Regions from separate parts of the Syntrophothermus sp. genome, predicted to be linked through region 1. Evidence: riboswitches for the same ligand, from Rfam matches in the RefSeq annotation. Region 1 holds a riboswitch; the other holds the start of a gene.
The links. A riboswitch is a leader RNA that binds a small molecule or an ion and turns the genes downstream of it on or off. The one in region 1 is predicted to bind cobalamin.

Region 2: it holds a riboswitch for cobalamin, as region 1 does, so the genes downstream of both, thiC (phosphomethylpyrimidine synthase ThiC) here and HPY90_RS01665 (DUF2284 domain-containing protein) in region 1, are expected to answer to the same signal.

The regions. Positions count from the first base shown of each region.
Region 1 covers NZ_JABUEX010000002.1:88,464-107,055, forward strand. The annotation lists gene cobO (cob(I)yrinic acid a,c-diamide adenosyltransferase) at 1-411, shown strand, start outside; gene HPY90_RS01660 (C-GCAxxG-C-C family (seleno)protein) at 450-968, shown strand; cobalamin riboswitch at 988-1,281, shown strand; gene HPY90_RS01665 (DUF2284 domain-containing protein) at 1,492-2,061, shown strand; gene HPY90_RS01670 (ABC transporter substrate-binding protein) at 2,129-3,076, shown strand; gene HPY90_RS01675 (FecCD family ABC transporter permease) at 3,091-4,128, shown strand; gene HPY90_RS01680 (ABC transporter ATP-binding protein) at 4,297-5,601, shown strand; gene mtnA (S-methyl-5-thioribose-1-phosphate isomerase) at 5,638-6,666, shown strand; tRNA gene HPY90_RS01690 (tRNA-Pro) at 6,797-6,873, shown strand; gene HPY90_RS01695 (hypothetical protein) at 6,954-7,322, shown strand; gene HPY90_RS01700 (hypothetical protein) at 7,584-8,024, shown strand; gene HPY90_RS01705 (DUF8173 domain-containing protein) at 8,021-9,163, shown strand; gene cobC (alpha-ribazole phosphatase) at 9,202-9,819, shown strand; gene HPY90_RS01715 (alkaline phosphatase family protein) at 9,849-12,053, shown strand; gene speD (adenosylmethionine decarboxylase) at 12,221-12,598, shown strand; gene HPY90_RS01725 (beta-ketoacyl-ACP synthase III) at 12,866-13,852, shown strand; gene fabK (enoyl-[acyl-carrier-protein] reductase FabK) at 13,854-14,804, shown strand; gene fabD (ACP S-malonyltransferase) at 14,792-15,739, shown strand; gene fabG (3-oxoacyl-[acyl-carrier-protein] reductase) at 15,723-16,463, shown strand; gene acpP (acyl carrier protein) at 16,489-16,728, shown strand; gene fabF (beta-ketoacyl-ACP synthase II) at 16,741-17,985, shown strand; gene fabZ (3-hydroxyacyl-ACP dehydratase FabZ) at 17,995-18,429, shown strand; gene accD (acetyl-CoA carboxylase, carboxyltransferase subunit beta) at 18,437-18,592, shown strand, end outside.
Region 2 covers NZ_JABUEX010000082.1:3,810-7,591, reverse strand. The annotation lists gene HPY90_RS14200 (flavin reductase family protein) at 137-622, opposite strand; cobalamin riboswitch at 753-1,136, shown strand; gene thiC (phosphomethylpyrimidine synthase ThiC) at 1,245-2,543, shown strand; gene bzaB (B12 lower ligand biosynthesis ThiC-like protein BzaB) at 2,546-3,782, shown strand, end outside.

The DNA of each region.
Region 1 (18,592 bases):
CAGTTTATGAAGGGCAGAACCTACGGCGAACATATATGTGCGGAAAAATACCTGCCTAACCTGACGGTTCGCCAGTGTGGCTTGGAGAAGTTCGTTATCAAAGGTAAGGCAACTCCGGCCGACATCGAAGAGGCCCGGGAAGGGTTAGAAATGGCCCGGCAGGCTATGTTTTCTGGGGAGTACGACATGGTGATACTGGATGAGATCAACATCTGCATGGATTTTGGACTGATTCCGGTGGAAGAGGTAGTAGAACTGGTGAAGAATAAACCGCCTCATTTAGACTTGGTTTTAACTGGAAGAAGAGCTCCAGCTGAGATCATCGAGCTGGCCGATACTGTAAGCGAAGTAAAAGAGATTAAACATGCTTATGCTAAAGGGATCAAAGCCAGGGCCGGGATTGAGTTCTGATTTTATGTATCCGGTTATTTTTTGGGGAGGCGAATATAATGAGCGAGGATCTGGTTCAAAAGGCTAAGGACAACGCGCGGCAGAATTTCCGCGAGGGTCTGAACTGCGCCGAATCAGTACTGAAGGCTATTCTGGACACAGGAGTTACCGATTTTCCACCTGAGGTAGTGGCTATGGCTACCGGTTTCGGAGGCGGAATGGGGCTTTCAGGCAACAACTGCGGGGCTCTTATCGGTGCAGTCATGGCAGTTGGAGCTGTCCACGGCCGCAAGAACCCGTTGGAAGGGGAGTTCCAGGAGAGGGTGGACCGGCTCTACGGAAACCCGGGATTATACCGTTTCTTCAACGGTCTTCCCCACGAGTTTAGAGCCAAGTTTCAATACCTCGATTGTGCTAAGCTGAATGAAAATTACCCAGAGTGGCAGGACAAGGAACGTTTCCGCCAGTGCATGAAGATGGTCATCGAAGCAGCAGGGATGGCTATGGAATACATCATCAAGGGTAAGGAGGAAGGGTATATTCAGCCCTTCGGGCCAAACGTAGCCGGTAAGGAGTAGAAATGTTGGGTATCCAAAAATAGAATACTATCGGACAGGTGCCCGTATGGGGATAATAGGGAAGCCGGTGAACCAGCCGCATAGGTTCGTAAGCCGGCGCGGTCGCGCCACTGTAGCCGGGGAGCAACGCCTGCAACCTCGTAGGAGCCACTTTCCGGCACTCAGGTCGTATCGGAACTCGTTCCAAGTGGTAGGTATATGTAGAAACCGCAGTTACCACCCGGTTCCTGAATCGACTTGAGTGCCGGATGGGAAGGCGCAGGCAAAGCGAGGATCCGGGAGCCAGGAGACCTGCCTGTTCTAATTCTTTACCACCTTCGCGGAAAAGGGGTAGGAACCGAGATGATGGTAAAGTTCTCAGTCGATGGCTAATCGACTGGGAACTTTGCTTTTGCCCTGTGAGATCACCAACCACTTCAAGCCAATACCAAAATACTGAGGGAGATGGTGACCTTCAGGGAAGGAGAAATATCTGGAATTTCATAAAGGGCAAGATGTCGTGCAGAGAAGGAGAATTGTCAATATGCATGACGAAAAGGAGACAAAACTTTCTTCGATTGAACGGGTTCTACAGGACCATGGGGGCCACGTAGCGCGCATTCCAGCCCGCGAAATAGTTGTTGATCCCCGAGTACGGCTTAAATGCCTGGTCCCTGTGTGTGACAGCTATAACCGAGGACTGATGTGTCCTCCTAACCTGCCCATGGTTAACGAGTTCCAAGAGGCTCTCAGGTTATATAACATTGCTTTGCTGGTACAGTATCGCCAGTTTTTTGTTCCCGAGAGGGAAAGACATTACGCCGACGTGTTCGGAGGAGCCCGAAAACTGCATTTTATGATTAACCTGGGAGAAAAAGAAGCGTTTAGGTTAGGGTTCCGTTTTGCTGCGGGACTTATCGGTGGCGCGTGCCATCTGTGCGACGAGTGTGTTGGTATTGCTTCCGGCAAGCCTTGCAGGCATCCTTTCGAAGCCCGGCCGTCAATGGAGGCTATGGGTATAGATGTCGTGGCAACAGCAGAAAAAGCCGGGTTGTCTTTACGATTTCCGGTCTCAGATGAAGTTGTTTGGAATGGGCTTCTTCTTATCGATTGAAACAGACGTTAGCATAAACAACATGTTCAGAGTCTAGTGTACTCATACAGCTATTGGAGGGAAGAGGATGAGAAAAACGGAGCTTTTCACTAAGCTAGTAGTTGTGCTCATATGGCTGGCTTTTTTGGCATTTTTATCCGGCTGTTCGGGACAAGGGGGTTCGCAGACGAAACAGCCAACGCCGGATAAGGGGTTTCCGGTAACAGTTACCGACGACCTGGGTCGCCAGGTTAAGATCGAAGCGGAACCACAGAGAATAATCTCTTTATCACCGAGCAACACCGAGATATTGTTTGCCTTGGGATTAGACAAACGCATTGTTGGGGTTACGACATTTTGTAATTACCCCCCGGAGGCGCAAGATAAAGAGAAAGTAGGAGGGTTTTCGGATCCCAGTATCGAAAAGATAGTTAGCCTCAAACCGGACTTAGTAGTAGCGGGGGACCTGCACGCTAAGATCGCAGACGAGCTTCAGAAGCTTTCTATCCCGGTTATTGTTGTCAGCCCTAAGAGCATCGAGGGAACCTTGGAATCAATAGAAATGGTGGGAAAGGCTACGGGATGTTCGACCGAAGCTCGCCAGGTAGCACAGTCTATACGCAGCAAGATGGACGAGGTGAAGGCAAAGGTGCAGCAAACAAAAGACCGCCCCCGTGTCTATTATGAAGTGTGGTACAATCCGCTAGTTACTGCTGGACCCAAGACGGTCATTAACGATTTAATCAGCTTGTGTGGAGGCATCAATATAGCAGATGACGCGGCTACGGCATGGCCCCAATACAGTGAGGAGATGGTCATAGCGAAAAACCCGGATGTAATCATCCATTCATACGGACATGGAGATCTTCAGGCTGCTAACCTTTACGACAGACCCGGTGGATGGCGGCAGATAAACGCAGTTCGCCAGGGGCATATCTACACGGTGAATGCGGACATCGTGAACCGTCCTGGGCCCCGGTTGGTCCAAGCAATTGACGAGTTTGCCCGGTGTATTCATCCAGAGCTATTCAAATAACAGGAGGCAGTGAATTGCCTGACTTCGGAAAAAGATTCGCGATACCGATATTGATTCTGGCTTTGTTTTTAGTTTCCTTGGTTTTTCTTGGAACCGGAGCGGTACAAATTCCTCTTAAAACGACTATCAAGATATTGTTTTCTCAGCTTCCCGGAACGCAAGAGAGATTCTCAGACGTGCCTCCTACTTTTCGGGAGATCATTTGGTTTATTCGTCTTCCTCGGCTGGTGCTGGCTATGGTAGTGGGGGTTTGCCTCGCAGTAGCGGGAACCATTTTTCAGGGGTTATTTCGAAATCCCATGGCTGATCCTTATGTCATAGGGGCTTCTTCTGGAGCTGCTTTAGGAGCTACGGCGTCTATGGTTTTGGCTGTCAGTTGGACCTGGATGGGGCTAGGTTCTGTACCGTTAGCCGCGTTTTTGGGAGCCCTGGTGACTGTAATCGTGGTTTACAACCTGGCGCGGGTGGGCAATGTTATTCCGGTGCAGAACCTGCTACTGGCGGGGATAGCGGTCAGCGCGTTTCTCTCTTCGCTAGTCTCGCTACTGATGTACTTCAGTGATGACCGCCTGCATGCTGTGGTCTACTGGCTTATGGGAGGGCTTTCGGGGAGGTCGTGGGATTACGTAATGTGGTCGCTGCCGTACCTCGTGGTTGGTGTGGGCTTGGCCATATACTGTGCTCGTGATCTCAATGTTATGCTCCTTGGAGAAGAAGCAGCCGAACACCTGGGGGTTGAAGTTGAGACTTCGAAGAGGATACTTCTGGTCGCCGCTTCTGTTCTTACGGCAATTGCAGTTGCTGCGAGCGGGATTATAGGTTTTGTCGGATTAATCGTTCCCCACGTGGTGAGAATATTGATTGGACCCGATCACTGGAAACTTATCCCTGCAGCAGGCGTGGCGGGAGCGATACTGGTGGTCTTGGCGGACTTAGCAGCAAGAACCTTATTGGCCCCGGTGGAGATCCCCCTGGGGGTAGTGACTTCTTTGTTCGGGGCCCCGTTTTTTATCTATCTTCTTCGCCGGCATCGCAGAACTTATTTTTCTTAACCGTATGATAATTGACTTAGACACGGCAATATCTGTTAAGCATTAACGGTGGTACAACATGTGAGAATGAGTTTGGAGAAACCGCCTTTGTCCTGTCCCTCGGGAATTACGGGGGTAGCGATGGCATTTAGGACGAGACCGTCTGCTAGTTTGGAGGATAGGTCGGTTATGACGGATTTAATAAAGATTGAAGACCTTGTTTGCGGGTTCAATGACTGCAAAGTGTTGAAAGAAATCACTGTTGCAGTAGACCGAGGGGCATTGATCGGGATAATCGGGCCTAATGCTTCGGGCAAGACGACCCTTCTCAGGACCGTTAGCGGAGTACTGAAACCCATCAGCGGGGAAGTCACCCTGGAAGGGCGAAATGTCCACCGAATGAAGCGGTCTCAGCTGGCAAAAAAACTGGCTTTTGTGACTCAGGTAGCGGAGATCGATTTTGACTTCACGGTGGAAGACATCGTGACCATGGGTAGAACACCCCACTGTAACCGGTTCCAGCGCTTGACCCCAGCGGACAAGGCGGTAGTAAAGTGGGCCATGGAGATAACAAGAACCGGCCATCTAAGCCAAAGAAGTGTAACCGAACTCAGTGGTGGGGAGAAGCAAAGGGTACTCATTGCCCAGGCCTTAGCCCAGGATCCTGATGTTTTGTTACTGGATGAACCTACGTCCTACTTGGACATTAATCACCAGATCGAGATTATGGATGTACTTAAACGGTTGAACCGGAAAGGTCTGACCGTAATCATGACCCTTCACGATCTCAATTTGGCTGCCCAGTATTGCAACTACTTGTTGCTTTTATCGGATCACCGTATCTATGCATCCGGCAAGCCGAAGGATGTGATCACAGCCGAGAACATCAGAAGGGTTTATGGGAACGACGTGTTAATTACGGTTCATCCGACTCTTGGTTGCCCCCAAGTAACTTTGTCACCCAAGCTTAACCCCACCGAATCCAAAGGATTCAAGGTTCATTTGGTCGCGGGGGGAGGAATGGCATCTCAGTTGATGGGGCGGTTAGTGATGGAGGGATATGAGGTTACGGTGGGTGTGCTCAATCACGGCGATGGTGACTGGATGTTGGCCAAAGAACTAGGCTTGTTCATTCTCGATATACCCGCTTTTGTTGACGTGGACGACGAGGCGAGTCAACGTAATCTAGAGATGATGACCAGCGCGGATGTAGTATTAGTTGGAGATGTTCCTTTTGGGCATGGGAACCTTGGCAATTTAAGAACAGTATGCGAATCGGCACGGGCTGGTGTACCGATTGTGCTACTGGAGAAAAGGAGCATGGAGGAACGCGATTACACTGGTGGTGTAGCTTTGAACCTTTACTCAGAACTGCTGAACACAGGATGTACTAGGGTTGACAATGAGGATAAGGTGATAGAGGTATTGCATACTTTGGCTGGCAGAAAAAGTACTTTGCAGAAACCATGTGAGTTAGAGGTAGCAAGTGCCTAGTTTTCGTATAACAGCTAATGGGAGATGGTAAGTGCAATGCAAGAGCCCCTATTGATGGATTTGCGCAACAACGTTTATCTAGAAGATGACAGCCTGGTTATTATTGACCGGCGGAAATTACCGACAGAACAGGTGCCGGTGGTGTGCCGCAATTACGAAGAGGTGGCTCGGGCAATAGAAGATATGGTTGTGCAGGGAGCAGGAGATATTGCCATCACCGCCGGTTATGGCTTGTACCTTGCGACCAAGGCCTTAGAAAGACAGGGTAAAACCGTTAAATGGGAGAAATTGGAACCGGTGATAAACCGGTTGAAATCAACGCGTCCTACTGGCTTTCATCTGGCGGCTTTACTGGACAGGTTGAAGAGGGACTTGGCAGAAACAAATGAAGAGAAAGAAATACCTTTATCAAACCGCATTCAGCAGTACCTAGAAACGATTCTTGACAAACAAAAGGTGCGCTCAGAAAAAACGGGCAGAGAGGCCGAGTCTTTGCTGAAAACCGGGGAAACCGTTCTAACCCACTGCTTTGCCGGGCCAGCCCTGTTTTATATGCTCAGATATGCTCGGGGGAACGGCAAAGACGTCAAGGTGATGTGTACGGAAACCAGGCCTTACCTGCAAGGAGCAAGGCTGACCGCGTGGTCGGTAAGCCAGTTGGGGGTTGATACTACTCTGATAACCGATAATATGGCGGCCCACTTTATGTCGCAAGGCCTTATAAATCGCGTTTTTGTTGCGGCTGACCGCGTGGCCATAGATGGGGTGGTTGCCAACAAAGTTGGTACTTTGCAGCTGGCCATAGTTGCTAATTACTACGGCATTCCTTTTCATGTTCTAGGATACGGAGGGCCTGACCGACGTACCCGTTCCGGGCAAGAGATTCCGATCGAGTACCGGGACCCCTCAGAAGTATTGGAATTTCGTGGGATCCGCATAACTGGGCCGGAAGTCAAGGCGGTTTATCCCGCATTTGACTTGACTCCGCCTCAGCTGGTCACCTCCATAATTACTGATAAAGGGATTTTTAGACCGGAAAACATAAACGACTATTGGACGGCTTAGATAGGGTCCTTGTTGGGCTGGGTTGACCTAAGCAAAACCTCCCTCATCGCTTGACACCGCGGTATCAGAATCGTACAATATAATTGCTTCGGAAGCATATGGTTAGACAAACATGAATTACGAAGCAGATCGGGGCGTAGCTCAGCTTGGGAGAGCGCTTGCTTGGGGTGCAAGAGGCCGCTGGTTCAAATCCAGTCGCTCCGACCATGGGGAAGCGAGCCTTCTGGAGTATTTTCCGGAAGGCTTCATGTTTTTTGTAGGTTTTTTTCGGCGAGGGGGAATTGAACATGAGTGCTGCGGTGAGAAAGGCCAGCGAATCCGAGGTCATCGAGTGGGCAACTAGCCAAATTAGTCACGGGCCGGTTGCCGACTATCCGTGCCGCATGGCAGAAAGGCATGGTGCACCGGCGGAGACCGGTGTAGCGTTGGTTGAGGCCTTGATCGACCGTTCTGTTGCTTTAGCTCGTGCGGGTATCCTGTGGGAACTGTACCGGCTATCTAAATGGGACAACGATGAAAGGCTTCCGTACGTCTACCTTATTCTGTGGCGAGAGGGAGAAAACAAGCCTGAAGTTTGCGGTTATTGGGTTTCGGCTGCAACGTGGGTTGAGGAATACCACCAGTGGCAAATCCGAACCAGGAAGGCGAAAGAATAATAACCATTAACCTGTTAAATTGCCTTTTATAATTAAAACCCTCGCGGTTGAGGATGGCTGTCGACGCTTGTTCTTCAGATGGGTGATACGCGAGGGAAATATGTAATTGGGACATATAATTAGGTTGCAATTGCCACTGCAATCTTTTAATTTTTTTCTTGGGAGTGATGTGCTACTTGTTGTTTCAGAAGTAAAACAAACCCGGAGAACGGCGGAGCCTTTACGGCAAGAGCGTGAATAGTTTTCTTGGTGACAGGGAGGGTGACAGGGCTGGATTGGAAGACTTGGACGGTCATCGGATTACTGCTCGCGGCGGCGGCAGGTCAAGCTTTTGTGTATCTTAAGAGGCAGCAGGCAGGACGCAGGGCTGCGGATGCCGGGAATATCTTCTCGTTGCGTCAGGAACGTGGGTACATTTTTTTCCCGGCTGGTGTGTCTTACTATCGAAGCCTTTACATAGACGATGAGGGCATGAAGGTGGAAACCGAAGGGCAAAGCCAGGAGTTGGTATGGTCGCAAGTGGGGTACGTGGTTAAGGCCTTGAACCCTGGCGAAAAAACTTTGAGAAATACTTACAGACTTATCTTTTATGTTGAGGGGCAAGATAAACCTTTGATTCTCCATTTAGGGAGTTTTCGGGAGGAAGAAATCAGGTCAATCGTGAAGCTGATAAAAAAGAGAGTACGGCTGGTGGAACAATGAAACGAGTTTGCGCTTGGAGCAGGTCGGTTGTGGTTGGCTTTTTTGTCGTGAGTTTGTGTTTGTGGATGGGTACTGGTCAGAGTTGGGCCTTTCAGACCAGGATCAGTGACACCGTTTATGTCGGTAGTGGCAAGGTCCTGCATGGTCCCTACTTGTTTTGCGGCGATTCAGTACGCCTGGATGGAGAAGTGGACGGGGACGTGTTCGTGATAGCCCAAAAAGTGGTGGTTAACGGAGCGGTTAGGGGTGACTTCATCGGTGTAGCCAATTCAGTCGATATAAACGCTCCCGTGGCGGGAGACGCGAGAGTTGGGGCAGGCGAAGTTACTTTAAGATCGGCGGTTGGAGGATCGTTTACGGCCGCAGCCAGCAGTTTATACATTGAGAAGAATGGTAGGGTTGGCAGGGATTTGGTCTTTGCGGTGAACAGGTTCGGTCTGGACGGAGAGGTAGGAAGACATGTGAGCGCTACCGGGGAAACCGTTTACTTGGACGGGAAAATAGGAGGGAACGTTCGCCTTTCTGAGACCTCAAGTTTGAGGCTGGGGAAGAAAGCCGTAATTGAAGGGGATTTGGTATATTCTGGGCCGAGCAAGGCAGTCCTGCAGCAAGGGGCTCAGGTCAAAGGAAAACAACACTGGACCAGGACGGAGGGCAAACAGCGGTACCGATACGAGAAATACCTAGACGTGATATCAGGGTTTCTTAGCTTGATACTGATATGGATTGTCCTTCGCTGGTTGTTGCCCGGGGTATGGGAAGGCCTTGGAAGTGAAATAGCCGACAAACCCGGCAAAAGCCTGTTGATGGGAGGAATCGCTTTTTTTACTATACCGCTTCTGGCCATTACACTGATGTTTTCGGTAATTGGTGTTCCTTTGGCTCTGATCCTGGTTTTTTTCTACCTGCTCTTGATTTATTTGAGCAAGATTATTGTGGCAACGGCCTCAGGAATGGCCATAGGCCGTTATACGGGCTGGCAGGAGAACATCCACCCGTTTTGGCTGTTCTTGCTGGGACTTTCACTTGTGCAGCTCCTGACTATGATTCCCCAAATTGGGTGGGCTTTTGCCGTGACCGTGGTTTGGCTGGGCACTGGGGCTGCTATTTCCAAGCTGTTCAAGCCTAAGCAGGTCTGACTCTTTTTTGGGGTGTAAGACTAAGGAGAACTGAGAATATGTTGGTGTATTTGGTCCGTCACGGAGAAACCATATGGAACGAGAAGGGGAGGTATCAAGGAGCGACCGATGTTCCGTTAAGCGAACGGGGTATATGGCAGGCGACGAGACTTGCCAGCAGGTTTAGGCAAGCTCCCTTATCGGCGGTGTATTCGAGTGACTTGTCACGAGCCTACCAGACGGCATGCATCATAGCCCAGCCTCACGGACTAGAGGTTGGCGTTATGCCGGAGTTCAGAGAAATGAACTTTGGGGAGTGGGAGGGATTAAGTGCGACCGAGATAGAAGAAGGATACGGGTCCTTATACCGTCACTGGCTTAAGGATCCGGGAACTGTCACTGTCCCTGGGGGTGAATCCCTCGAGTCAGTATTAACCCGGACTTTGGCGGGCCTGGAGCGGTTAACCGCCCTCCATCAGAACGACACCGTACTGGTTGTGACGCACGGCGGCGTTCTTATGGCCTTAGGGTGTTATCTTAATGGGGAGTCTTTTTCATCGTTCTGGCGCTACTACCAGGGAAACGCTGCCGTGTGTTCGCTGGAATTCAAAGGCGGGCTCCCGGTTTTATTGAGCGTGAACGATTTAAGCCACCTGCACGAAGAGCATGGCGGTTAGAGCACATTCAGTTCAAGGAGCGATGTTTTTTGAAGAGAATAATAGCTGTAGCGGCTCTGGTATGTCTACTGGTTTTGTCTTTATGTTTAACGAACCCGGCCTGGGGCAAACAAGAGGAGCCAAAGGTGGTCCTTATCCTTATCGATCGGCTGTCGTTTCAAGATATCGAGAGGGCGTCTTGCCCGAACATCACGGGTTTATGGAACCGGGGCTCGGCCGGCTTGATGAATACCCGCACTTTAGGGGCTAAAGACACAGACGATGCTTGTGTTACTATAGGGGCTGGCAGGATGGCCCGTTCGGGCCCGAATGAGCTCTTGGGATTTGATGCGGATGAAGGATACCGTTTTCACCAGCGAAGAGCGGGGGATTTATACCAGGGGCTGACCGGGTACAATCCAGGGAAGCACGAGGTGCTGCTGTTGAATTTACCTGAGATAATAGCGGTTAACCAAGAAGATTCAGCCAAGACCGTTCCCGGGGCTCTGGGGGAGTCACTAAAGCAAGCCGGATTGAAGACCTGTGTTCTGGGGAACGGCGATTTACCCGGGGTTTACCGTAGGAACGGGGTAGCAGTGGCTATGGACGCTTTGGGGTTGGTTGACTTCGGGGAGGTCGGGGAAAAATGCCACGTCTTATCTGGACGCGCTCCCGGAACCTGGGAAACGGACTACACTTTTCTTTGGGACCGGTTTCGCTATTATTGGGATAAATCAGACTTTATTGTAGTCGAGTTGTCTGACCTAACCAGGCTGGAGGCAGGAGAGGCGGCCTTGCCCGATGCTTTCCTCCGCGAACGCCAGCGGCTTCTTCACGAGATCGATTTCTTTGTAGGAGAGGTTTCGCGACAGGTCAACCCGCTGCGCGACCTCTTGATACTGGTCAGTCCCAGCCCTTCTCAGCTTGACAAGGATAGCAAAGTAACTCTGACCCCTTTAATTGTTTACGGACCTGGGTTTGAAAAAGGGATTATCTACTCCGCAACGACGCGGAGAGATTACCTGGCCGCAAACTTAGATATAGCTCCGACCATTTTAAAGTTTTTGGGAGTAAAGAGTTCGTATCTCATGGAAGGACGGGAAATAGAGACACATGCGTTCATCGGTGAGAACAAGCTAGGGGAGGTAGCCGCTTTATTCAAAGAAACGGCATTTGTCAACCAGTTGAGGGCACCCTTAGTCAAGGGTTACGTAGGGGCCGAAATCGTAGTTTTGCTGTTAATGTTGTTTGTCTTGTTTTTTACTAAGCAGGATAAATACGCACGATGGGTGGAATTCTTGGTATTTGCTTTAGCCTGTGTACCGTTGGTTTTGCTTGTTGCTCCGTTCATACCCGTACGAAATCCCGTAGGTTTTGTAGGATTAACTGTCGTACTGTTGTTAGCGGCAGTTGGAACCATCTTTCGCGCTGCCGGATCCTCAGTATTGAACCGGTTTCTTACCATAGCTCTGTTGACTGTTTTGCTATTGGATATCGATGTTATTACCGGGTGTCAGCTTATCAAAAGCTCAGTTTTGGGATACGATCCTTCATCTGGAGCTAGGTATTACGGGATTGGCAATGAATACATGGGGGTTCTGATCGGGACTACCATCATCGCCGCCACCATAGCATATCAAAAATGGCGCAACCGGTTTTGGTTGGTCGGGACCGGGGCTTTCTTTGCCTTGCAGGTCTTTATTCTGGCAGCTCCCAACTTGGGAGCAAACGCGGGAGGCACGATTGCTGCGCTTGCGGCTTTTGCCCTTACGGTGATTCTAATGAGCGGATTGCGGCTGCGGGCGAGAACTGTGTTGGGAATTGGGCTACTAGTCGTGTGTCTGGTGGTGTTGATGGCAGCTTTGGATATGCAGCGACCTCCTGAGCTCCAGTCACATATTGGGCGTGCCGCTAATATGATTATTTCCGGAGGGTGGACAGAGGCTTACGGGATAATAACGCGGAAGCTGGCAATGAATATCAAGCTGATTCGCTATACCATATGGAGTCGTGTTTTCTTGGTTTCTCTGGCGACTTTGGCAGTATTGCTTTATAGACCTCATGGTGTGATCAAAAGCATAGGTGAAGAGTATCCCTACGTTTTGCGGGGGCTGGTAGGAGTAGTAACCGGGGCTTTTGTAGCTCTGGTATTCAACGATTCTGGGATTGTGGCAGCGGCAACCACCACAATTTTTGCCGCTTCCCCGCTTTCTTGTTTAACTTTAACTTACATGAAAGGGGGCGCAAGAAAGTGAAATTAAGAGATTGCAAGACATAAAGTCGACTAAAGGGATATTATTGCAGAAAGTTGACATGTTCTGCCTATATGATAAAATTACTCTTGTTGAAAATACCTTAAGGAGGTAGATAACGGGTCAAGCTCCAGCTTGATCTCAGTAAAACTTGAGAGGAGGCGGGATAGGTGCAGTCTTTAGGGCGTCACATTTTAGCCGAAATATCTGGATGCAGCTTTGATATTCTCAACGACATGGCATTGGTTCAAGAAATAATGATAAACGCGGCTTTAGAGGCTGGTGCCGAAATTCGGGAGTATGTCTTTCACAAATTTAGCCCTCAGGGGGTGAGTGGGGTAGTAGTCATCTCGGAGTCTCACTTGGCTATTCACACCTGGCCGGAGTTAGGCTATGCAGCAGTCGATATTTTTACGTGTGGACAGAGGGTGAATCCGTGGGATGCCTGTGACTACTTGGCCGAAAGGTTCCAAGCCACTACCGTTAATGCCAGAGAAATCCAGAGGGGTATCCTGGGGGAAGTCCCAAAGCAGGTTATAAATCTTTAGGAGGGATACTATTTTAGTAGACCGAAGAAGCTTAACAGTTGACAGTTTTGCAAGCTAGCGGCCTTGCTTTACTCGATGAGAGGGAGCAAGGCCAAAAGTTTTTTATGAGCACAAAACTGTTGACAAACGATTTTCCGATGTAGGAAGATATTAATAAGTTTCTACTCATCCTTAAATTACCAATTTTTGATGATTTTTTGTATAATCGGGAACGGGATGAGGAAGTTATAAGGAATGAAACCTGGCGTTGTTTAGGAGGAAAGTTTGATGAGAGCGCAGATCCTTGGCACGGGTTACGCGTTACCAAGCCGAATTTTATCTAATGACGAGCTGGAGCAAATGGTAGACACCAGCGATGAATGGATTGTGACCAGGACCGGGATCAAGGAGAGGCGTATATGCGATAGCAACAAAGCTGCATCAGACCTGGGCTACGAAGCAGCCCGAATGGCAATTGCCCGTGCAGGAATTTCTCCCTTAGAGCTTGACCTAATCGTTGTAGCTACCGTAACGCCGGACATGCTGTTCCCTTCGACAGCGTGCTTGATTCAGGATATGCTAGGGGCCGCTAATGCGGCCGCTTTTGACCTATCAGCTGGTTGCACTGGATTTATTTACGCATTGGCGGTGGCGGAACGCTATTTGGTGTCCCCGAGTTGCCGTTATGTTTTGGTGGTGGGGGTTGAGATACTGTCCCGAATCACCGACTACACCGACCGCAATACTTGCGTGTTGTTTGGAGATGGTGCGGGGGCAATGGTGTTGGGAAAAGGGGAAGGTCCCTACGGCATACTCTCTACTCGCCTGGGAGCAGATGGCAAGGGCCGGGATCTTCTCTATATGCCTGCCGGTGGCTCGCGCCTGCCATCCAGCGTAGAGACTGTTGTTAACCGACAGCATTTCATCAAGATGGCCGGCAACGAGGTTTTTAAGTTTGCTACAAGGGTTGTGCCCGATTATGCTTTAAGAGTGCTGAAGGACGTGGGATTGGACACAGGCGACGTTGATCACCTGGTCCTGCACCAGGCCAATATCCGTATTCTTCAGGCAGCAGCCAAAAGGTTGAGGGTGCCGTGGGAGAAGATGATAGTTAACATTGACAGGTATGGCAACATGTCTTCCGCTACGGTTCCGGTGGCGGTGGCGGAAGCGGTTGAAGACAACAGGATAAAGACTGGGGACTTGGTGCTAATGGTGGCTTTCGGTGCCGGCCTGACCATGGGCTCGGTATTAGTGCGATGGGGGAGGGATTGACGTGCTGAGAACTAGGGTGACTGAGCTTCTAGGAATCAAGTACCCTTTATTCCAAGGAGGAATGGCCTGGATAGCAACCGGGCAGCTGGCAGGAGCAGTATCAAAGGCGGGCGGTTTAGGCATCATAGGCGTGGGAGGTGCTGATTCCCGCTGGCTTAAGAAAGAGATTGAAACGGTACGTGGCATAACCGATAAGCCTTTCGGCGTGAATTTGATACTGACGTCTCCGTACATAGAAGAGAACGTTAAGACTGTAATACAAGAGAAGGTGCCGGTAGTTACTACCGGTGCGGGCAACCCCGGCAAATACATTTCTAGCCTGAAAGACCAGGGCATAAAGGTGATTCCAGTAGTGGCCTCAGTACCTCTAGCCAAGCGTTTGGTCCGACTGGGAGCAGACGCGGTGATTGCGGAGGGGATGGAGTCAGGCGGGCACATCGGGGAGATGACTACTATGTGTCTCGTACCGATGGTAGTAGATGCAGTGGATGTTCCGGTGATTGCCGCAGGGGGGATAGCCGATGGACGAGGGTTTGCGGCGGTCTTGGCCTTAGGCGCTGAGGGAGTGCAGATGGGTACCAGGTTCATTTGCGCTGAAGAGTGCCCGGCTCACCCGCGTTATAAGGAAAAGGTTTTAAAAGCCAAGGATAGAGATACGGTCGCATGTGGACTTTCTACCGGTCACCCGGTTAGAGCTATATATAACCAGTTTATCCGTTACTACCTGGCCCGTGAAAAAGAAGGGTTGAGTCCTCAAGAACTGGATGAACTTGCCTCCGGCAAGTACCCGGCGGCCGCCCTTGAGGGGGACACTGATAACGGCACAGTCCTGGCAGGACAGATAGCCGGTTTGGTGCACAAAATTCAGCCGGCTGAAGAGATCGTGCTGGAGGTTATGGAACAAGCGGAGAGTGTTTTGAGAAAAATGGGGGGGTACTTGTGCTCCGATTAGCCTTTGTTTTCCCGGGACAGGGGGCCCAGTATGTAGGGATGGGCAGAGACCTGGCCGAGAATTTTAAGGAAGCACGCGAAGTATTCAAACAGGCCGACGACGTGTTGGGCTATAGCCTGAGCAGGGTTTGTTTTGAGGGCCCAGTCGAGGAGCTGGACCGCACAGAGGTAACTCAACCAGCCATACTCGCTACTAGCATCGCCGCTTTTGAATTACTGAAGTCTCGAGGAATACTGCCTTGTGTAGCGGCTGGTTTGAGTTTGGGCGAATACAGTGCTTTGGTTGCGGCCGGTGCCCTGGATCTTGAGTCAGCTCTGAAACTGGTGGCAAAGCGGGGACGGATCATGCAGGAAGCGGTTGCTGAAGGGCGGGGAATGATGGCGGCGGTCGTGGGCATGGATTCCGGGGTAGTTGTAGAGGCTTGTCAAGCCAGTTCTTCATATGGAGTGGTGAGTGTCGCTAATTATAATTGTCCCGGGCAAATTGTGATATCAGGCGAAAAAATAGCTGTGGAAAAAGCGATGGAGCGCTTACGGCAAGCTGGCGGGAAAGTGGTGCCCCTGGCAGTCAGTGTACCTTCTCACTGTTTGCTGATGAAGGACGCGGCTGCCTTGTTGCTACAGGAGTTAAGCCTTGTGGACTGGAAGGAGCCTAGTTTTCCTGTTATAAGCAACGTAACCGCCCGCGAGATCCGTTGGGAAGAGATCAGAGAATCATTGACACAACAGTTGTTTCGCCCGGTTCTATGGGAGCAATCGGTCGCATATATGTCAGGTCGGGTAGACTATTTTGTAGAAGTGGGACCCGGGAAAGTTCTCTCCGCTCTCATTAGAAAACAAGCCAAGAAACAGATGCTAGGGAATGTCGAGGACGCGTCTTCTCTGAGTAGACTCCTGGCAAAATGGGAGGAGGTGGACCATGGTCAGCGAAAATAAGGTGGCTGTAGTTACGGGAAGTGCCCGCGGAATAGGCAAAGCCATAGCTATGCGTCTGGCCCGCGAAGGGTTCAGGGTAGTGCTCAATGATGTGGGGGCCCAACAAGAATTGGATGAAGTCGTGGAAGAAATCAAGAGTTTAGGTACAGAGGCCGTAGGAGTCCTGGCGGACATATCCGATCCCAAACAGGTAAAAGGACTTTTCCAGCAAGCCGTTGCAGCCTTTGGAACAGTAAACGTTTTGGTTAATAACGCTGGCATAGCCCGGGATAACCTGTTGGTTCGGATTTCCGATGAGGAGTGGGAGCAGACCCTGAGGATAAACCTTACCGGAACTTTTCTCTGTACCAGAGAGGCAATCCGTATTATGATGAAAAATAGGCAAGGCAGGATAATTAACCTTGCTTCGGTAGTGGGCTTGTCGGGTAACGTAGGTCAAGCTCATTACGCGGCTTCAAAAGCGGGAGTTATAGGCTTCACGCGTTCGGTTGCCAAAGAATACGGAAGCCGGGGTATCACGGTAAATGCGGTTGCACCGGGATACATAGAGACAGCTATGACGGCTAGGTTTTCTCCTGAGGCTCGGCAGTCCTTGGTATCCCGTATACCGTTAGGAAGGCCAGGCACTCCGGAAGAAGTAGCCGCGGTTGTGGCTTTTTTGGCCTCTGACGATGCTTCCTATGTCAATGGGCAAGTCATCCCCGTAGACGGGGGCATGACATAAAAACAACTTTCAAGGAGGAGATACTGTGTCGGTTTTTGAAACCATCAAAAACGTAATTGTAGAGGTATTGGACATCACTCCGGAGGAAATTACCCTTGAATCCAGTTTCACCGATGATTTGGGGGCAGATTCGCTTGACGTGGTGGAAATGTTGATGCTATTGGAGGAAAAGTACGAACTCGAGATTCCGGAAGAGGTTGCTGAAAATATGAAGACGGTTAAGGACGTAGTCGAGTACCTGGAAGCAAGACTGCAGGGAAAATAAGGGTGAGCTAGAATGAAGCGAAGACGGGTAGTGGTCACTGGGTTGGGGGTTATCAGCCCGGTAGGTAACGATATTCCCTCGTTTTGGGATAGCCTGCTCCGAGGCCAAAGCGGGGTGAGCGTTATCGAACGATTCGATGTCTCGGCTTACCCTACCAGAATTGCGGCTCAAGTAAAGCATTTCAACCCGGGGGATTTCTTTAGCCGCAAGGAAGCACGGCGGATGGACAGATTTGTCCAATTTGCCTGTGCGGCGACCAAGATGGCCTTGGAGGACTCGGGCATAGTGGTCGATGCGACTCTGGCGGATCGAACAGGCGTATGGATCGGGTCGGGTATAGGAGGACTGGAGACTTACGAAACCCAACACAATAATCTGATCAACAAAGGGGCGGGTAGTGTCAGCCCGTTTTTCATACCGATGCTTATCCCTAACATGGCTTCAGGTCAGGTGTCGATAATGTTTGGTGCCAAAGGACCCAATGGCTGCACGGTAACTGCCTGTGCCACCGGCACTAACTGTATTGGAGACGCGTTCCGTATCATCCAACGCGGCGATGCAGACATTATGATAGCAGGAGGTGCAGAAGCAGCCATAACTCCTCTGGGCATAGCCGGTTTTTGTGCTATGAAGGCCCTGTCGACGAGAAATGATGAACCTGAGAAAGCCAGCAGGCCTTTCGATGCCGAGCGAGACGGTTTCGTTATGGGAGAAGGCGCCGGCATCGTGATACTGGAGGAAATGGAGCGAGCCCTGGCACGGGGGGCCAGGATTTACGCAGAAGTTATCGGGTATGGGAGCACCGCGGACGCTTATCATATCGTTCAACCCGCGCCGGACGGTGAAGGGGCGGCAAGGGCCTTTGCCCTGGCTCTCAGAGATGCGGGAATTGAGGCCAAAGACGTGGACTACATTAATGCCCACGGTACGAGCACTGATATGAATGACCCCATGGAAACTAAGGCTATTAAGAGGACTTTTGGAGAACATGCTTATAGCGTGGCTATCAGTTCTACCAAAAGCATGACCGGACATATGCTGGGCGCTGCAGGGGCGGTAGAGTTGATGGTTGCCGTTTTAGCTTGCAAAAACGACATTATTCCCCCGACCATTAATTACACGACTCCGGATCCCGAGTGCGACTTAGATTACGTGCCCAATACTTGTCGGAATCGAACTGTACGAGTGGCGGTTTCCGATTCCCTGGGGTTCGGCGGGCATAACGCTGTGCTGGTCGTTCGTAAGTTTGAACAATAAGGTGGTTTTATGCTGAGTGCTGGTGATATTCAAACCATACTTCCCCACCGCTATCCGTTTTTATTGGTTGACCGCATTATCGAGTTAGAGCCGGGAAAAAGGGCGGTTGGGATCAAGAATGTAACGGTCAACGAGCCCTTTTTCCAGGGGCATTTTCCCGGTGTGCCAGTAATGCCGGGGGTGTTGGTGCTGGAGGCTCTTGCCCAGGTAGGGGGTTGCGCTCTTTTGTGCCAGGAACAATACCGGGGACGGCTGGCTTATTTTGCCGGGATCGACAAAGTAAGGTTTAAGCGCATGGTGGTTCCGGGGGATCAGTTATTACTAGAAGTGGAGTTGACAAAGATGAAGGGCCTCATCGGCAAAGCCCAGGGTCGGGCTACGGTCGGGGGCGAACTCGTGGTGAGCGGAGAGTTCATGTTTGCGTTGGAAGACGGGAGGGCATAACTGATAGATGTTGAAAGATGTATTTGACCGTAAGTCTAACAAAAAAAAATACGTTACCCTTCCGGTTCATACTCCTGACCTCCCGCCCATAGAAATACCTGCGGTCAAGCGGTGTCCCAGATGTGGAAACCGAACCAGGCAGGAGGAATTGGATACCAACCTC
Region 2 (3,782 bases), on a different contig from region 1:
TGCAATACCATTATCCATAACCTCCTCCCTGAAGGTTTACTGCCGTCCATCGGCAGCGTTTGCCAATTTTTATTATATATTCAGGAGGAAGAAAAAGTCAATCAAATTTTTGGCAAGCCAGCGCGGCTCTGAGGAGTCAGGCTTCTGCTTTCACGTAACGCCCCCACTTCCAGTCGCGGACCACGAGGGGCTCCGCCTCAGGCCTCTGGACCTCGCCCCCCACAACCTCTCCGATGAAGATCACGTGGTCACCGGCAGGGTGGGTGGCCGCTACCCGGCACTCGAGGTTGGCGAGGCAGTCCTCGAGGAGCGGAACCTTGACAGTTTTTCCCGGGAGGGTTTTTAGACCCAGGGCCCTTACCTTGTCCACGTCCCTTCCGGAGCGGCTGCCGCAGAACTGAGCGATCTCCGCCTGGTCGGCGGCGAGGATGCTGACGACGAATTCCCCGGAGGCGGAGACGAGTTCGTAGGTGAAGCGCTCTGGGGCAATCGAAACCATCACCAGCAGGGGCTTGAAGGAAACCTGGCTCACCCAGGAAGCTGTCATGAGGTTGTGGCGGCCCTCGTGAAAGCTCCCGATCAGAGTCACGGGCCAGGGAAGCTGGCGCAGGGCTGTTTTCACTTTCCCGACCTCCTTGATTTTTTATTTAATTTAATTTACCACATCCACACCTTTACCTCCAAGAACTATTCTCCAGGTTTTAGTTTTGCTTGCGCTGCCGGGTCGGTTGTGATATTATACCTTTGAGTAATAACTGAATAGTCAAACAGGTGTCCCATGAAGGGGAGAATAGGGAAGTCCGGACGCCCCGGCACTCAGGTTAAGAGCTGGAGTGGGCCTGCAGTTGCGAGAGGAAATTTCTGCAACTTCACTGGGTAGAGGTTGTTGGTACCAGAGCGTAAAACCTGAGTGCGGGCGGAAACGGCGCGGTCCCGCCACTGTAATCGGGGAGCTTGACCCGGTCACTGGCCGGCACTCAGTTCATCTGATTCCTGCTGCAACGAAAGCAGGTTATTGCTAACGATAGAGTCGCGGTAAACGGAACTATACATGGCTGGGTGCTGCCGGGAAGGCCGGGGGAGGAAGCGCGCGATGATCCGCTAGCCAGGAGACCTGCCTGTTTGAGGGAGGGCTGCTCTCGCGCGAAAGGGCAGCCGGGCGCGGAGGATGATGGTAAAGTCCTCAGCCAGATGAGGTTTTGGCTGGGGACTTTTTATTTTACTTCAATGGAGGTGGGTTGAAAATGCCAACGCAGATGGCCAGGGCTCTGGCCGGTGAAATCACGCCAGAAATGCAAAGGGTGGCCGAGCGGGAGGGAGTGGACCCGGAGTTCGTCCGCCGGGGATTGGCGGCCGGGACCATCGTCATACCCCGCAACCGCGCTAGAAAGAACATCGATCCCGTGGGTATCGGCACGGGGCTTTCGGTGAAGGTAAGCGCCAGTGTGGGCCTGGCAGCGGAAAGGGATACCATTGAGGGTGAGGTCGCCAAAGTAAGGGCGGCTGTGGAAGCCGGCACCGATGCCATTATGGATTTGAGCGTATGTGGGGACATTGACGGTGCCCGGCGGGCCGTGCTGGCGGCAACCACTACGCCCGTGGGTACCCTGCCCGTCTACCAGGCCCTGGCGGAGGCCCGGGAGAAGTATGGAGCGGCGGTAAAAATGAAGGTGGACGAGATGTTCGATGTCATCGAGCGGCAGGCCGCCGATGGGGTGGATCTTCTGGCCCTCCACTGCGCCACCACCTGGCAGACCCTGCGGGCGGCCAAAAAGCACCGCCGCGTTGATTACCTGGTCAGCCACGGGGGCAGCCACTTAATGGGCTGGATGATTTACAACCAGCAGGAGAATCCCCTTTACGAGCATTTCAACCGGCTGCTGGAAATCTGTCGCCGCTATGACGTTACCTTAAGCCTGGCCGACGGCTGGCGTCCCGGCTGCCTGGCCGACTCCCTGGATGCCGCCCAGGTGCAGGAACTGGTGGTTCTGGGGGAACTGGTGGCTCGGGCCCGGGAAAAAGGGGTGCAGGTGATGGTGAAAGGGCCCGGTCACGTGCCCCTGGGGCATCTGAAGGCCACCGTGCAGCTGGAAAAGCAGCTCTGCCACGGAGCGCCCTATTTTGTCTTCGGCCCGGTGGTTACCGACATCGCCCCCGGGTACGACCACATTACGGCGGCCATCGGTGGGGCGCTTTCGGCCTGGGCCGGGGCGGAATTTCTCTGTTATGTTACTGCCGCGGAGCACCTGGGGCTGCCCGATGTAGAGCAGGTAAGGGAGGGCGTCGTTGCCGCCCGCATTGCCGCCCACGCCGCCGACGTGGCCCGGGAGCCCCGGGCCGCCCGGTGGGACCTGGAGATGTCCCGGGCGCGCAAGGCCCTGGACTGGGAGAGGCAAATCGAACTGGCCCTCGATTCCCGCCGGGCCGGAACTCTTCGCCGGGAGCGCAGCCGCGGTTCTCACCGGGCATGTGCCATGTGCGGCAAGTATTGCGCCATGCAGGTGGTAGGGGAATATCTGGGCAAAGAGCAGGGGGTGTGTTAGATATGACGCAGTTGCTGGCGGCCAGAGAAGGCCGCGTTACGCCGGAGATGGAAGAGGTGGCCCGGCAGGAGGGGGTGGACCCGGAATTTATCCGGGCCGGGGTGGCCGCGGGTGCCATCGTCATCCTGAAGAACAGGTTACGGAAAGGAATCCGGCCCTGCGCCATCGGGCAGGGTCTGCGGACCAAGGTGAATGCCCTCATCGGCACCTCCAGCGACCGGGACGATCCGGAAATGGAGGCCCGCAAGATCGAGGTGGCCATTTCTGCCGGGGCCGATGCCATTATGGACCTGAGCACCGGTGGGGATATCGACGGCATGCGGTGCATCAGCCTGGAAAGGGCCACAGTTCCCGTGGGGAGCGTGCCCATCTACCAGGCGGGCATTGAGGCCATTGAGAAGAGGGGCGGCATTGTGGCCATGACCCCGGAGGACATGTTTGAGGCCATAGAAAAGCAGGCCGCCGCGGGCATTGATTTTATGGCCATTCACTGCGCCCTGAATTTTGAGGTGGTGGAGCGCCTGCAGAGAACCGGACGGGTAACGGACATTGTGAGCCGGGGCGGCGCCTTCCTCACCGGCTGGATGCTGCACAACAAAAAAGAAAATCCTCTTTACGAAAACTACGACCGGGTGCTGGACATTCTGCGGAAATATGACGTCACTTTAAGCCTGGGAGATGCCATCCGCCCCGGGTGTATTGCCGATTCCCTGGACGGCGCCCAGATTCAGGGCCTGCTGGTGGCCGGGGAACTGGTTGCCCGGGCCCGGGAAAAGGGGGTGCAGGTAATGGTGGAGGGGCCGGGGCACGTGCCCATCCACCACGTGGAAACCACCATGCTGCTGCAAAAGCAGCTCTGCCACCAGGCCCCGTATTTTATCCTGGGCACCCTGGCCATTGATGTGGCCCCGGGGTACGATCATATTACCGCAGCCGTCGGCGGAGCCCTGGCCGGGGCTTCCGGGGCGGATTTCATCTGCTACGTCACCCCGGCGGAGCACCTGGGTCTGCCCACGGAAGAGGACGTGCGCGTGGGGGTGATGGCCGCCCGTATTGCCGCCCACGCTGCCGACATTGCCAAAGGCGTCAAAGGAGCCTGGGAGTGGGATTTAAAAATGGCCCGGGCCCGGGCTTCCCTGGACCGTGCGGCAATAGCCGGCCTGGCTCTGGACCCGGCCCTGGTTCGCTGTTACTTTGAGAAAGAAAAAGGGGAACCGTGCAGCGCCTGCGGCGATGAAT